Regions from separate parts of the Microtetraspora glauca genome, predicted to be linked through region 2. Evidence: riboswitches for the same ligand, from Rfam matches in the RefSeq annotation. Region 2 holds a riboswitch; the other holds the start of a gene.

Region 1 (7,793 bases), on a different contig from region 2:
CGGCAAGTCGCTGAAGATGCGCAAGGTCAAGGGCCGGGTGGCCGACCTGGCGGAGGCCGTACCCGCCCGGTTCAAGGGCGCCTGCGGCATCGGGCACACGCGGTGGGCCACGCACGGCGTGCCGAGCGACGTCAACGCGCACCCGCACCTGGACCATGAGCAGCGGATCGCGGTGGTCCACAACGGGATCATCGAGAACGCCGACGCGCTGCGGCAGCGGCTGGAGGGCGAGGGTGTCACCTTCGAGAGCGAGACCGACACCGAGGTCCTCTGCCACCTGATCGCGCGGACCGTCAAGGAGACCGACTCCCTGGACGACGCCGTCCGCCGCGCGCTGAAGAGCGTCGTCGGCACGTACGGCATCGCCGTCATCGACGCGCAGCGCCCCGGCGAGATCGTCGTGGCGCGCAACGGCAGCCCGATCGTCCTCGGCATCGGCGAGAAGGAGATGTTCGCCGCCTCCGACGTCGCCGCGCTGGTCCGCTACACCCGGCAGGTCGTCCACCTGGAGGACGGCGAGCTGGCGGTACTGCGGGCCGACGGCTTCCACACGTTCACCAGCGACGCCAGGGAGACCGCGAAGGAGCCCTTCACGGTCGACTGGGACACCGGCCACTACGACAACGGCGGCTACGAGCACTACCTGCTGAAGGAGATCTCGGAGCAGCCCGACACGGTGGCCCGCACGCTGCGCGGCCGCATCGACGACCGTTTCCACATCGCTCACCTCGGCGGCCTCAACATGGACGCCAGGGAGACCCGGTCGTTCCGCCGCGTCAAGATCATCGGCTGCGGCTCCGCGTACTACTCCGGGCAGATCGGGGCGCAGCTCATCGAGGAGCTGGCCCGCATCCCCGCCGACGCCGAGCCCGCCTCCGAGTTCCGGTACCGCAACCCGGTCGTCGAGCCCGACACGCTCTACGTCGCGATCAGCCAGTCGGGGGAGACGTACGACACGCTCGCCGCCGTCCAGGAGCTCAAGCGCAAGGGTGGCCGGGTCCTGGGCATCGTCAACACGGTCGGCAGCGCGATCGCCCGCGAGTGCGACGGCGGGCTCTACCTCCACGCGGGCCCCGAGGTGTCGGTGGCCTCGACGAAGGCGTTCACCTCGACCGCCGTGTCCTTCGCGCTGCTCGCCCTGCACCTGGCGCGGGTGCGCGACCTTTCCCCCGCGGACGGCCGGCGGATCTGCGAGGGCCTGCGCAAGCTGCCCGAGCAGATCGAGCAGATCCTCAAGCTGGACGAGCACATCAAGACGCTCGCCGAGAAGTACGCCCAGGCGCCCAGCATGATGTTCGTCGGCCGGGTCCGGGGCTATCCGGTGGCGCGCGAGGGGGCGCAGAAGCTCAAGGAGATCTCCTACGTCCACGCCGAGGCGTATCCGGCGAGCGAGCTCAAGCACGGTCCGCTCGCCCTGATCAGCCACGAGCTGCCGACCGTGGCGATCGTCCCCGACGACGAGCTGCTCGACAAGAACCTGACCACGCTGGGCGAGATCCGGGCGCGCAGCGGCCGCATCCTGATGATCGGCCACCGTACGGCGGACGCGGCCGACGACTGCGTCGTGGTGCCCAAGAACGAGACCGAGCTGGACCCGATCCTGCTGACGATCCCGCTCCAGCTCTTCGCCTACCACGCCGCCGTCGCCCTCGGCCGGGACGTCGACCGGCCGCGCAACCTGGCCAAGAGCGTCACCGTCGAGTAGGCGCCCGTGCCCGGCACCTGAACATGCGGCTACGGCTCCCGCCCCCGTCTTCCCGGGGCGGGAGCCGTACGTGTCAGGCGGGCGGGCGGGTCACCGGCGGGGTCAGGACGTCACGGCGCACCGCCCGCGGTCCTTCCTCACCGGCCCGTCGGCGTTCGGCCGCACGTCGAAGTCGAAGATCTCGGTCGGCAGGTAGAGGGTGCAGCACGCGTTGGGGATGTCGACGATCCCGCTGATCCGTCCCTCGATGGGCGCCGAGCCGAGGAGCAGGTACGCCTGCTCGCCGGAGTAGCCCCACGTCTTCAGGTATTCGATCGCGTTCAGGCACGCCCTGCGGTAGGCGACCGTCGCGTCGAGGTAGTGGTTGGTGTCCGTGTCGTGATCGACCGAGATCCCGACGAAGGAGAGGAACTCGGAGTACCGCGGCTCGACGTTGCCCGGCATGAAGATCGGGTTGGTGGTGACCCCGTACTTCGCCATGCCGCCCTTGATCAGATCGACGTGCAGGTCGATGAAACCGCCCATCTCGATCGCGCCGCAGAAGGTGATCTCCCCATCGCCCTGGCTGAAGTGCAGGTCGCCGAGCGAGAAGTTGGCGCCCGTGACGTAGACGGGGAAGAAGACCCGCGCTCCCCGCGTGAAGTTCTTGATGTCCTGGTTGCCGCCGTGCTCGCGTGGCGGGACGGTGCGGGCTCCCTCACGGGCGATGCGCTCCACGAGGTCGCCGGTCGCCGTGCCGGTGACCGCGTTGTTTGGCTCCGGCGGGTTGGCCAGCGGCGGGACCCGGCCGGCGTCGGTGTCGATGAGCGCCTTCTCCCGCCGGTTCCAGCCCGTGAGCAACTCCGCCGACGGCGCTGTGGCGAACAGGCCGGGATGGGTGATCCCGGTGTACCGGACGCCGGGCACGTGCCGGGACGTCGCCTGGACGCCGTGGAAGTCCCAGATCGCCTTGTACGCGTCGGGATAGTAGTCGGTCAGGAACCCGCCGCCGTTCGCCTTCGCGAAGATGCCGGTGTACCCCCAGCCCTGCCCCGGGACGTCGCCGGTCCGCTCGGGACACGGGATAGGGCCGATGTCGAGGATGTCGACGACCAGGAGGTCGCCTGGCTCCGCCCCCTCGACCGCGAAGGGCCCGCTCAGCATGTGCACCTGGGTCAGGTCGATGTCCCGCACGTCGTTGGCGGAGTCGTTGTTGCCGACCTGGCAGTCGGTCCAGTCCCGGCATTCGACGCGGAACTCGTCCCCGGGCCGGACGGTGGCGACCGCGGGGATGTCGGGGTGCCAGCGGTTGTGCCCTGGTACGGCCTGCTCGCGCATGGACTTCGACTGGTCGATGCTGAACACGACTTTCGGCATGAGACGTCCTCTTTCTGGATCGGTGCCGGATCGGCTCCGGATCAGTGAGCGGCCACGACGCGGCGAACACGACCACGCCGAACGCCCGGGACCCACCCCTCGATCGCCCCCACCCATCCCGTGTACCTGGTGAGGTGCTCGCGTTTCAGGCCGAGCGACAGGAAGAAGAACCACGGGAACGGCCAGGAGAGCCAGATGACGCCGAACGGCGGGTCCCCGAGTATCTGGAAGCCCGCGTACGAATAGCCCAGCGCCGTGATGGCCACGAACAGTGAGAAATACCCGGCTCCCGTGGTGCCGAACCCTCCGAGAATGGTGAGGCCCACATACAGATAGGTGAAGACGAAAAGGTAACCGCCCCGGCGCGGAGAGAATGGTCCTCGCTCCACCGTCCGACCCCTGGCGGCGTCAGGTCGTTCATGAACGGCACTGTGGCCGGGGTCAGGGTCGGGGCAGGCGGGCCAGTGCCGGGTGCGGCGGTCGCGCGGGCCGCCCCGAGGCCCGCCTTCCGGGCACGCCGCCCGGCGCGCTCCCGGACGTACCGCCCGGCGCCGGGACGACCTCGGGCGCCTCCCGGCTGCGCTCCTCCCGGGCCAGGCTCGCGGCCAGCGCCGGATGCACCCTGCGCAGGTGGGGCCCGGAGAAGCGGCGGCGCGCGGGCTCCTCACAGGCGGAGCAGTCACGGGTCTCCGGCGCGGTCCCCATCGGAAGGAACACGTCGAACGGCCCGCAGTCCGGACAGAGATATTCATAAATCGCCATGGGCACCTCAGAAACCGCCGGACAGCCCCGCACCCGAGCGTGGCCATATAGGACCAGACAACCCATACAAAGTGTTATCTGTCAAGATAAGTCCGCTGATCGTCCATTGCGCTGTCAGACGTAATATCCGAGGTCAATAATCGTTGAATCACCGGGAGGTGTATATGGCCCGGAGAATGCCGTTCATTTCCGTCCGCGGGCGCTTTTATTTGCGAGATTTTCCGCTTCTCGTGTTGAAGGGGTGGTGAAGGCGGCGGGTCCCGTCCGCCTGCGAGAGACCCGCAAGATCCGACATTTCATCACTAACCGTGATGGGTCGTACTCTGACGGTACAAGGGGCTCTCGGGGGAGGGGTACCGATTTGCGGCGCCGCGCGTTTCTTGCACTGGGGGTGGGCCTGCTCCCTCTGTCGGCCGGATGCGGAACGGACCGGCCCCGGGGCGGCCCCCCGATCTCCCTGGTCGTCCCCGCCCAGGTGGGGGCCCAGGGTGGCCCGTTCGCCAGGGAGCTGAAGACCCTCATCGAGCACCAGAGACTGGCCGGGAAGGTCGAGATCCGCACCCGATCGGCGGACACCGGGGCACGCGCCCTGGGGTTCGCCGCCAGGGCGGACTCCGACGACCTGATGGTCACCGGTTCCACCCTCGTCGCCGTCGCGGCGACGAACGGATCCGGCGGCCTCATCGAAGGGACCTCCCCGCTCGCCCGGTTCGCCGGCGAGTGGGTGGTGATGGTCACCGGGCCGCATTCCGGGTTCCGCACCTTCGACGACCTGGCCGCGGCCCTGGCCCGCGACCCGGCCCGGCTGCGGCTCGCCGGGCGGGACACCGGCGGCCCCGACCATGTGCTCTACGGTCTGACCGCGCAGGGGCTCGGGATCGACGCCCGCTCGCTCAACTACGCGGCGTTCCCCGACCTCTCCCACGTGCTCGCCGCGACGCTCGACGGCAGGGCCGTCGCCGGGCTCGGCGGCCGGCGGGAGCTCGCGGCCCACATCCGAGCCGGACGGGTGCGGCCGCTGGCCGTCTCGTCACGGGAGCGGCTGGACGGCGTGGACGCGCCGACCCTGATGGAGTCCGGCGTGCGCATGCAGTACGCGCACTGGACCGGGCTCCTCGGCCCCGGCCGGCTGGGCGACCAGGAGCGGGAGCGGCTGCTCGACCTGTGCCGCTCCATCGCGGACCTGCCCGGCTGGACGGACGCCTGCCGCGCCAACGGCTGGGTGCCGATGTACCTGGACGGCGACGACTTCCGCCAGTGGCTGGGCACCGAGGCGCGCCGTACCAAAGCGGTGCTCGGAGACCTCGGACTGCTCTGAACCGCCCTCGCGCGAACGCGCCGAGAGGCGTCGCTCGGGCACCGATACCCACGGATCGGCACAATTTGTTGTGGTGGTTGCGTCCGGCGGCACTACATGTAGGATCCTCCACGTTGCTGGTTCACCCCACGCCCGGGGTGAGGCAAGAGGGAACCCGGTGCGAGTCCGGGACTGCCCCGCAGCGGTGAGCGGGAACGACCGCCGTCAGATCGAGCACTGGGCCGTCCACCGGCCCGGGAAGCGACGGCCAGTAGGTCCGGCGCGCGAGAGCCGTACCCGGCCCGAGCGACGCCACGCCCGCGAGTCCGAAGACCTGCCGGCGACGCGCGCGCGGACCGGACGTCCGCGCGCGTTGTGTCCGGGCCTCGAGGGAGGGCCCGCCGACGAGCGACGCGCCGGCAACGGCGCGAGCATGCCCGCTCCGACGCGTACGCCCGCCTCCCGAGGCCCTGACGGGGTTCCGACTCGGGAGGGGAGATCACGTGACACTGGCCACGATCGCGGAATCGGGGGCCGAGGCCCGGTGGGCGGCGATCGAGGAGGCGGCGGCGCGGGTCGTCACCGATCCGGAGAACTCGAAGGCCGCCGCCCGGCTGCTGGCCGCGCTGATCGCCGACGAGGCGGCGGAGCACGGCGTACCCGCCTCCTCCGCCTCCTCGGGCTTCTCCCAGTCGGTGGCCGCGACCCACGCGGAGGGCCTGGTCCACGACGAACTGGCCGCGTTCGTCGCGCGGCACGCCGCCGAACTGGACGCGATCGTCGATCACACGGCGGACGAGCGGTTCGAGTACTTCGGGCTGCGCACGGTCTACGACCGCTACCTGCTGCGCCACCCGGTCACCCGCAAAGTCCTTGAGCGCCCGCAGCACTTCTTCCTGCGTGTCGCGTGCGGGCTGGCGTACCGGTCGGGCCTCTCGGGGGTCGCCGAGGCGGCCGAGCTCTACCGGCTCATGTCGACGCTGTCCTACCTGCCGAGCTCTCCGACGTTGTTCAACTCGGGGGCGCGCCGGCCGCAGCTCTCCTCCTGCTTCCTGCTCGACTCGCCGCGTGACGAGCTGGAGAGCATCTACGAGCGCTACGGCCAGGTCGCCAGGCTGTCCAAATACGCGGGCGGCATCGGCGTCTCCTGGACCAGGGTCCGCGCCCGGGGTTCGCTGATCAGGGGCACCAACGGGCACTCCAACGGGATCGTGCCGTGGCTGCGCACCCTCGACTCCTCCGTCGCGGCGGTCAACCAGGGCGGGCGGCGTAAGGGCGCGGCGTGCGTCTACCTGGAGACCTGGCACGCGGACATCGAGGAGTTCCTGGAACTGCGCGACAACACCGGCGAGGACGCCCGCCGCACGCACAACCTCAACCTGGCCAACTGGGTGCCGGACGAGTTCATGCGCCGGGTCGAGGCGGACGCCATGTGGTCGCTGTTCGACCCGAAGGAGGTCCCGGAGCTGACCGACCTGTGGGGAGAGGCGTTCGACGCCGCGTACCGGGCCGCCGAGAACGAAGGCCGCCAGGTCCGGCGGATCCCGGCCCGCACGCTCTACGGCCGCATGATGCGCACCCTCGCCCAGACCGGCAACGGCTGGATGACCTTCAAGGACGCCGCCAACCGGACCTCGAACCAGACGGCCCTCCCGCAGAACGTCATCCACCTCTCCAACCTCTGCACGGAGATCCTTGAGGTGACCGGCGACACCGAGACCGCCGTCTGCAACCTCGGCTCGATCAACCTCGCCGCGCATCTCGCCACCCGCACCGGAGCCACCCGCCCCGGAGCCACCCGCCCCGCCGACCCGGCCGGCGGCGTCGACTGGGCCCGGCTCCGCGCCACCGTCCGCACCGCCGTACGGTTCCTGGACCGGACCATCGACCTCGGGTTCTACCCGACGCCCGAGGCCGAGGCGGCCAACCGGAGATGGCGGCCCATCGGGCTCGGCGTGATGGGCCTCGCGGACGTGTTCTTCGCCCTGCGGCTGCCCTTCGACTCGCCGGAGGCGCTCGCCCTGTCGACCCGGATCGCCGAGGAGATCGCCCTCGCGGCGTACGGAACCTCCGCAGACCTCGCGGTGGAGCGCGGACGGCACCCGGCCTACGACGACACCCGCGCCGCCCGCGGCGTGCTGCACCCCGACCACTATCAGGGCGGCGCGGTCGGCGACTCCGGGAGCGCCGGCCGGAGCGGGGAGTGGGCGGCCCTGCGCGCGAGGATCGCCGAGACCGGGCTGCGGAACTCGCTGATGATCGCGATCGCGCCGACGGCCACCATCGCGTCGATCGCCGGATGCTACGAGTGCATCGAGCCCCAGGTCTCCAACGTGTTCAAGCGGGAGACCCTGTCGGGTGAGTTCCTCCAGGTCAACCGCTATCTCGTCGCCGACCTCCAGGCCCTCGGGCTGTGGACGCAGGAGATGCGGGACGCCATCAAGCGGGCCGACGGCTCGATCCAGGACGTCCCCGGCATCCCCGGCGAGCTGCGCACGCTCTACCGGACGGCCTGGGAGCTGCCCCAGAAGGCGCTCATCGACCTCGCCGCCGCGCGCCAGCCGTACATCGACCAGGCGCAGTCGCTCAACCTCTTCATGGCGACGCCGACGATCGGCAAGCTCTCGTCGATGTACGCGTACGCCTGGCGGGCCGGCCTGAAGACCACCTACT
Region 2 (7,793 bases):
CGCGGCCGGTCGTGGCCGTGGCGGGCGGCTCGGCGTTCACCTTCGGGTACGCCGAGCAGGTCGAGCTGCTGGCCGCCGCCGGCGCCGACGTGGTGACGTTCGACCCGCTCAGGGAGGAACGCCTTCCGGAGGGCGCCGGGGCGATCGTCATCGGCGGCGGCTTCCCCGAGATGTACGCGGCGGAGTTGTCCGCCAACGAACCGCTGCGCCGCGAGGTGGCGGCTTTCGGCGGGCCGATCGTGGCCGAGTGCGCGGGGCTTCTCTACTTGGCGCGCGAGCTGGACGGCCATCCGATGTGCGGGCGGCTCCAGATCACCGCGACGATGACGGGCAGGCTCACGCTCGGCTATCGCGACGCGGTGGCGACCGCCGATTCCGTGCTCACCCGCGAGGGTGAGCGCTATCGCGGCCACGAGTTCCACCGCACGGCCACCGACCCGGGGCACGCGGAGCGGCCGCTGTTCCGGTGGCGGGGCTCGGCCGACGGGTTCGGCGAGCCCCTCCTGTCCGCGTCCTATCTCCACCTGCACTGGGCCGGCAGCCCCGGGCTGGCCGCCCGCCTGGTCGCGGCCTGCCGTCACCCGGTGGCGGAGAGCGGCGGCCGGCGTTCCGGCTGAGGACCGGTGCTACCGGGTGGTGTGGAAGGGGGCGACCTCGCCGATCGCCTGGTCGAGGATCGCCAGGCCCAGCGAGATCTCGTCCTTCGTGGACGTGAGGGCGGGCGCGATGCGGAAGACACCGCCCATGCCGGGGAGTTGCACGATGTTCATGTGCAGGCCGAGTTCGAGGCAGCGCTGGGTGACCTGCGCGCCGAGCGCGTCGGACGTCTGCTTCGTCTCCCGGTCGAGGACGAGTTCGAGCCCCACCAGCAGGCCCCGGCCCCGGATGTCCCCGACCACGTCGTGACGCTCGCCGATCTCGTCGAGTCCCTGGCGGAGGAAGGCGCCGAGCTCCGCGGCGCGGGCGTCCATGTGCTCACGTTCCAGCACATCGAGCACGGTGTTGCCGACCGCGGCGACGAGCGGGTCCGAGACGTGGGTGGTGAAGAAGAGGAAGCCGCGCTCGTGCGCCTCCCGCTCGATCTCGGCACTCGTGATCACCGCGGCCAGCGGCAGGCCGGCGCCGAGGGTCTTGGACAGCGTCAGGATGTCGGGGACGACACCGTCGCGTTCGAAGGCGTACCAGTTTCCGGTACGGCAGAGGCCGGTCTGCGCTTCGTCGAGGATCAGCAGCATGCCGCGTTCCCGGCACTTCTCCTTGAGCGCGGCGAGATAGCCCGGGGGCGGCTCGATGATCCCGCCGGAGCTGAGGATGGGCTCGACGATGCAGGCGGCCAGGCTCCCGGTCGACTGCGCGTCGATGAGCTCGAAGGAGAAGTCCAGCTGCCGCCGCCAGTCCAGCTCACCGTCCGGCGTCGTGAAGTCGGGCCGGTACGGGTTGGGCGTGGGGATGGCGAAGTTGCCGGGAGCGGTGGGGCCGTATCCCTTGCGGCCGGAACTGTAGGTGGCGTTCGCGGCGGCCTGCGTCATGCCGTGCCAGGACCGGGCGAAGGACACGATCTCGTGCTTTCCGGTGACGAGCTTGGCCATCCGGATGGCCGCCTCGTTGGACTCGGCGCCGGTCGTCAGCAGCAGCGCCTTCTCCAGCTGGGCGGGCAGGGTGCCGGCCAGCCTCCGGGCGAGATCGACGACGGGTCGGCTCAGCATCCCGCTGTACAGGTGGTCGAGTGAGGAGATCTGCCGCTTCACCGTGGCCACGATCTCGGGATGCGAATGGCCCAGGATCGAGCTCATCTGCCCGGACGTGAAGTCGAGGATCCTCCGGCCGTCCTCCGTGAACAGGAAGCTCCCGGCCGCGTGGTCGATGATCTCGCGGGTGAACCGGCCGGCGCCGGAATAGCGGACGAGATGCCGGTCGGCGTCGTCCCAGAACTTCGCGGTGACGTCGGCGCTTGACGGTGGGGTATTGATCGAGCTGGCCATGCGGCGACGATATGAACGCGCGAGCATCATGTCCATCTCACAAATCTGGCTTCACTGTGAAGCAATGCTGCACAAGGATGTCGGGCATGACCCTGAACCCCTGGCGGTTGCGGTTGCTGAGCCAGCTGGACACGCTGGGCACCATCCGGGCCGTGGCCCAGGCCGTCAACACGAGCCCGTCGAGCGTCTCCCAGCAGCTTTCCGTGCTCGAGGCCGAAACGCGCGCGCGGCTGCTCGAACGCACGGGGCGCCGCGTCAGGCTGACGCCGGCCGGTCTCATCCTGGCGCGGCGGGCCAGGGTCATCCTCGACCAGATGGCGGCGGTCGAGGCCGAGCTGCGCGGCCTGGCGCAGGAGCCGGTGGGGGTGGTGCGGCTCGCGGCCTTCCAGAGCGCGATCCACTCTCTCGCCGTCCCGGCCGTGACCCGGCTCGCGGGCTCTCATCCGCACATCGACGTCGAACTCCACGAACTCGAACCGCACGCGAGCATGGGCGCGCTGCGCGGCGGCGACGTGGACATCATCATCACGACCACGGACTATGTGGAGTCGCCCATCGACCCGGACATCGACATCATCCCCCTGGCCACCGATCCCGTCGTCCTGGTCCTGCCGCCCGACCATCCCGCGGCGGCCAGGGAGTCGGTGGACATCACCGCGTGCGCAGACGAGGACTGGGCCTTCGACATGCCCGGCTCCTATCTGTCGAACCTCGCGACCAGGCTCTGCCGCCAGGCGGGTTTCGAGCCCCGGGTGGTGTGCCGGTTCAACAACTACATGATCACGCTGCAGCATGTGGAAGCCGGACACTCCATCGCCCTCCTGCCCGGACTCGCGGCGCTACCGGGTGCTGACGCGGTCGCTGAGGTTCCCGGTCGAACGCAACATCACCGCCGCCATCAGGAAGAACTCCCGCCCTGCCGTCAACGTCGTCCTCGACGTCCTGCGGCGCGGCCCGGACAGGACCTAACGATCCTCCAGGTCGCCCTCCACCGTGAGGTAGACCTCGCGCAGCGCGTCCAGGACCTCCGGGTCGGGGTGCTGCCACATCTCGCGGTCGGCCGCTTCGAGCAGGCGCTCGGCGATGCCGTGCAGGGCCCACGGGTTCGACTCGGTCATGAACGCCCGGTTCTCCGGGTCGAGGACGTACGCGGCGGCCAGCCGGTCATACATCCAGTCGGCCACCACACCGGTCGTCGCGTCGTACCCGAACAGGTAGTCCACGGTGGCGGCCAGCTCGAACGCGCCCTTGTAGCCGTGGCGGCGCATCGCCGCCAGCCAGTTGGGATTGACCACCCGGGCGCGGAAGACCCGCGCGGTCTCCTCGTGCAGGGTCCTGGTGCGGACCGCGTCCGGGCGGGTGCTGTCTCCCACGTACGCGGCGGGCGCCCGGCCGGTCAGGGCGCGTACGGTGGCGATCATCCCGCCGTGGTACTGGAAGTAGTCGTCGGAGTCGGCGATGTCGTGCTCGCGGGTGTCGATGTTCTTGGCGGCCACCGCGATCCGCCGGTACGCGCTCTCCATGTCCTGCCGGGCGGGCACCCCGTCGAGGTCGCGACCGTAGGCGTAGCCGCCCCACACGGCGTACACCTCGGCCAGGTCGGCGTCGTCGCGCCAGTTGCGGCTGTCGATGAGCGGGAGCAGACCGGCGCCGTACGCGCCCGGCCGGGAGCCGAAGATCCGCAGCGTGGCGCGCCGCTCGTCGCCGTGGGCCGCGCGGTCGGCCTCGGCGTGCGCACGTACGTAGTTGTCCTCGGCGGTTTCGTCCAGGCCCGCCACCAGTCGTACCGCGTCGTCCAGCATCGTGACGACATGGGGGAACGCGTCCCTGAAGAACCCGCTGACGCGTACGGTCACGTCGACGCGCGGCCTGCCGAGCTCGGGCAGCGGGATCGGTTCGAGGCCGCCGACCCTCCGGGACGCCTCGTCCCAGACCGGTCGTACGCCGAGGAGCGCGAGCACCTCGGCCACGTCGTCACCCGAGGTGCGCATGGCGCTGGTGCCCCAGACGGACAGGCCGACGGAACGCGGCCACTCGCCGGTGTCGCTCCGGTACCTGTCGAGCAGCGAGTCAGCCATCGCCTGCCCGGTCTCCCAGGCCAGCCGGCTCGGCACCGCCCTCGGGTCGACGGAGTAGAAGTTCCGCCCGGTCGGCAGCACGTTGACCAGCCCGCGCAGCGGCGAGCCGCTCGGCCCCGCCGGGACGTAGCCGCCGTCGAGCGCGTGGAGCAGCGCGCCGATCTCGTCCGTGGTCCGGGCGAGCCGGGGCACGATCTCCTCCGCCGCGAACCCGAGGATCCGCTCCACGGCCGCCGCGACCTCGGAGGCGCCGAGGACGGAGGTGGTCACGGGACGGACGGCGGACGGCTCCCAGCCGTGCTCCTCCATGCCCTCGACGAGGGCGCGGGCCAGGGCCTCGGCCTCGTCCACGGTCACGCGGGAGGCGGCGCCGTCCTCCGCCAGGCCGAGAGCCTCACGCAGGCCGGGCAGCGCCTCCTGACCGGCCCAGATCTGGCGGGCCCGCAGCATGGCCAGGACGAGGTCCACCCGGACCTTCCCCTCGGGGGCGACGCCGAGCACGTGCAGGCCGTCGCGGATCTGGGCGTCCTTGACCTCGCACAACCAGCCGTCCACGTGCAACAGGAAGTCGTCGAACTCGGTGTCGTGCGGCCGGTCGGCGATGCCCAGGTCGTGATCGAGCCGGGCGGCCTGGATCAGCGTCCAGATCTGCGCTCGGATCGCGGGAAGCTTGGCCGGGTCCATGGCCGCGATCGAGGCGTGCTCGTCCAGCAGCTGCTCCAGCCTGGCGATGTCGCCGTACGTCTCCGCGCGGGCCATCGGCGGCACCAGGTGATCGACCAGTACGGCGTGCGCCCGCCGCTTGGCCTGGGTTCCCTCGCCCGGATCGTTCACCAGGAACGGATAGACCAGCGGGAGGTCGCCGAGTGCCGCGTCGGGCCCGCAGGACGCCGACATCCCCGCGGACTTGCCGGGCAGCCACTCCAGGTTGCCGTGCTTTCCGACGTGCACGATCGCGTGCGCGCCGAACTCGTCGGCCAGCCACCGGTAGGCGGCCAGGTAGTGATGGCTCGGCGGCATGTCGGGGTCGTGGTAGATCGCGATCGGGTTCTCCCCGAACCCGCGCGGCGGCTGCACCATCACCACGAGGTTCCCCGCGCGCAGGGCGGCCAGCACGATCTCCCCGGCGGGGTCGCGGGACCGGTCGACGAACAGCTCGCCGGGCGGCGGCCCCCAGTGGCCCTCGACGTCCGCGCGCAGGTCCGCGGGCAGTGTCTCGAACCAGGCGCGGTACCGCGCGGCCGGGATCCGCACCGGGTTGGCCGCCAGCTGCTCCTCGGTGAGCCAGTCCTGGTCCTGACCGCCCGCCGCGATGAGCGCGTGGATCAGCGCGTCGCCGTCCTGCTCCGCCACACCGGGGAAGCCCGCTCCGAGGTCGTAGCCCGTCTCCTTCATGGCCGCGAGCAGCCGGACCACGCTGGCGGGGGTGTCGAGGCCGACCGCGTTGCCGATCCGCGAGTGCTTCGTCGGATAGGCGGACAGCATCACCGCGATCCGACGCTCCGGCGCCGGGACGTGCCGCAGCAGGCCGTGCCGTACCGCGATGCCGGCGACCCGCGCCGCACGCTCGGGATCGGCCGCGTAGACGGTCAGGCCGTCGCCGTCGACCTCCTTGAACGAGAACGGCACGGTGATGATCCGCCCGTCGAACTCCGGGATCGCCACCTGGGACGCGGCGTCGAGCGGGGACAGGCCGTCGTCGTCCTCGCGCCACGCGTCACGTCCCGTGGTCAGGCACAGGCCCTGCAGGATCGGCACGTCGAGCTCCGCGAGCGCGCCGACGTCCCACGCCGCGTCGTCGCCTCCGGCCGACGCGGTCGCCGGACGGGTGCCGCCCGCCGCGAGCACGGTGACGACCAGGGCGTCCACGCGCCGCAGGGTGGCCAGCAGCTCGGGCTCGGCGGTGCGCAGCGAACCGCAGTAGACGGGCACCGCCTGCCCGCCCGCGTCCTCGACGGCCCGGCACAGCGTCTCGACGAACGCGGTGTTCCCGGCGACATGGTGGGCGCGGTAGTAGAGCACGCCGATGACCGGTCCGTCCGCGCGCCGGGCGACACGCTCCAGGGGTCCCCACGTGGGCAGCGGCTCGGGCGGAGCGAAGCCGTTCCCGGTGAGCAGCACCGTGTCGGAGAGGAAGGCGTGCAGCTGGGCCAGGTTCGCCGGGCCGCCGTGCGCGAGGTACGCGTGCGCCTCGGCGCACACCCCGCCCGGCACCGTGGACAGCTCCATCAGCTCGGCGTCGGGCGCCTGCTCGCCGCCGAGCACCACGACCGGCCGGGGGCCGGCGAGCAGCGCGTCCAGCCCGTCCTCCCAGGCCCGGCGCCCGCCGAGGAGCCGTACGAGGACGAGGTCGGCGCCCTCCACCAGGGCGGGCAGGTCCGGGACCGTGAGCCTGGCCGGGTTGCCCAGCCGGTAGCCCGCCCCGCTCTCCCGGGCACTGAGCAGGTCGGTGTCGGAGGTCGACAGCAGGAGGATGCCAGGAGACGGCACAGAGCGCACGAGAAAGTCCTCCCTCGGGGTCCTCGCCCCGGGTCGTGGTCGTCACGACGGCAGGAGTCTCCTGGCTCCCGGATCGATGCTCACCCCGGCCTTCCCGTCCGTCGCCGGACAGTGGCCTTCGGTGGGGGTCGCTCCCCGGTTACAGTGGCGGGACCGCGCCGGTTTCACACCGGCTTCCTCCCTGTGCCGTCGCCTGGGATCACACTATGCCAGGCCGACATCCGCTGGGAAACGGGGCGTTACCATCCTCAGCGTGTTCATCGGTGACCTTTCCGGACGGTCGCGGTCCGACGCGTGCCCCGGAGCCCTTCAGGTGCACGCCGCCGCCGACGGCGGCCTGGCACGGATCCGCATCCCCGGCGGCGCGGTCACGGCGCACCAGCTCCGCGTGGTCGCCGCCGCCGCCCGCGAGCTCGGGTCCGGCGTGATCGAGCTGACCTCCCGGGCCAACCTCCAGGTGCGCGGCCTCCGGGAAGTCCGGGCCGGGGACCAGGGGCCTTCCGGGGCGCCGGACTTCGCCGCGCGGATGGCCGCGGCCGGCCTGCTGCCCTCGGCCACGCACGAGCGGGTGCGCAACATCGTGGCCTCGCCCCTGGCCGGTCGCGGACCGGAGAGCAGGCTCGACGTGCGCCCTCTGGTGGCCGAGCTGGACCGCGAGCTGTGCGCCCGGCCCATGCTCGCCGACCTGCCCGGACGGTTCCTGTTCGCCCTCGACGACGGGTCCGGCGACATGCCGGTCCTCGGCGCCGACGTCACGCTGCTGCCGGACGTGCCGGACGTGGCGTTGCTGCTCGCCGGTGCCGACCGCGGGTTGCGCGTGCCCGCCGGTTCCGCGGTCGCGGGCCTGCTCGCCGTCGCGGAGGCGTTCCTGGCCGAACGCGCGGAACAGGGGTCGGGCGCGTGGCGGCTCGCCGAGATCGCCGACGGTCCCGCCCGGGTCGCGGCCCGCGCCGCGAGCGCGGAGCCGCGTCTCCGCCTGTCCGCCTCCGCCGTACGGCCGGCGGGTGCGGCGGCGGCTCGGGCCACGGGGACGGCCGGCATGGTCGGAACGGTCGCGCAGCGGGACGGGAGGTGCGCCCTCATGGTCCTCGCTCCGCTCGGGCGGCTCACGGCGGCCCAGGTGGAGGCGCTCGCCCGGGCGGCCGAGAACGGCGGGGGAGAGGTGCGGGTGACGCCCTGGCGGGCGATCGTCGTACCCGATCTGCCGCCGCCTGCGGTCGGCGAGCTGCGGGCA

The links. A riboswitch is a leader RNA that binds a small molecule or an ion and turns the genes downstream of it on or off. The one in region 2 is predicted to bind cobalamin.
Region 1: another riboswitch for cobalamin. It lies ahead of AB0I59_RS34550 (ribonucleoside-diphosphate reductase subunit alpha); the one in region 2 lies ahead of cobN (cobaltochelatase subunit CobN).

What each region holds. Positions count from the first base shown of each region.
Region 1 is NZ_JBFALK010000024.1:51,412-59,204, reverse strand. It holds gene glmS (glutamine--fructose-6-phosphate transaminase (isomerizing)) at 1-1,705, shown strand, start outside; gene fmdA (formamidase) at 1,808-3,061, opposite strand; gene AB0I59_RS34565 (AmiS/UreI family transporter) at 3,103-3,450, opposite strand; gene AB0I59_RS34560 (FmdB family zinc ribbon protein) at 3,503-3,823, opposite strand; gene AB0I59_RS34555 (Bug family tripartite tricarboxylate transporter substrate binding protein) at 4,215-5,141, shown strand; cobalamin riboswitch at 5,242-5,476, shown strand; gene AB0I59_RS34550 (ribonucleoside-diphosphate reductase subunit alpha) at 5,624-7,793, shown strand, end outside.
Region 2 is NZ_JBFALK010000033.1:13,368-21,160, forward strand. It holds gene AB0I59_RS39045 (cobyrinic acid a,c-diamide synthase CobB) at 1-617, shown strand, start outside; gene AB0I59_RS39050 (aspartate aminotransferase family protein) at 627-1,982, opposite strand; partial or broken gene AB0I59_RS39055 (LysR family transcriptional regulator) at 2,069-2,794, shown strand; gene AB0I59_RS39060 (hypothetical protein) at 2,775-2,951, shown strand; gene cobN (cobaltochelatase subunit CobN) at 2,948-6,559, opposite strand; cobalamin riboswitch at 6,592-6,793, opposite strand; gene AB0I59_RS39070 (ferredoxin-like domain-containing protein) at 6,813-7,793, shown strand, end outside.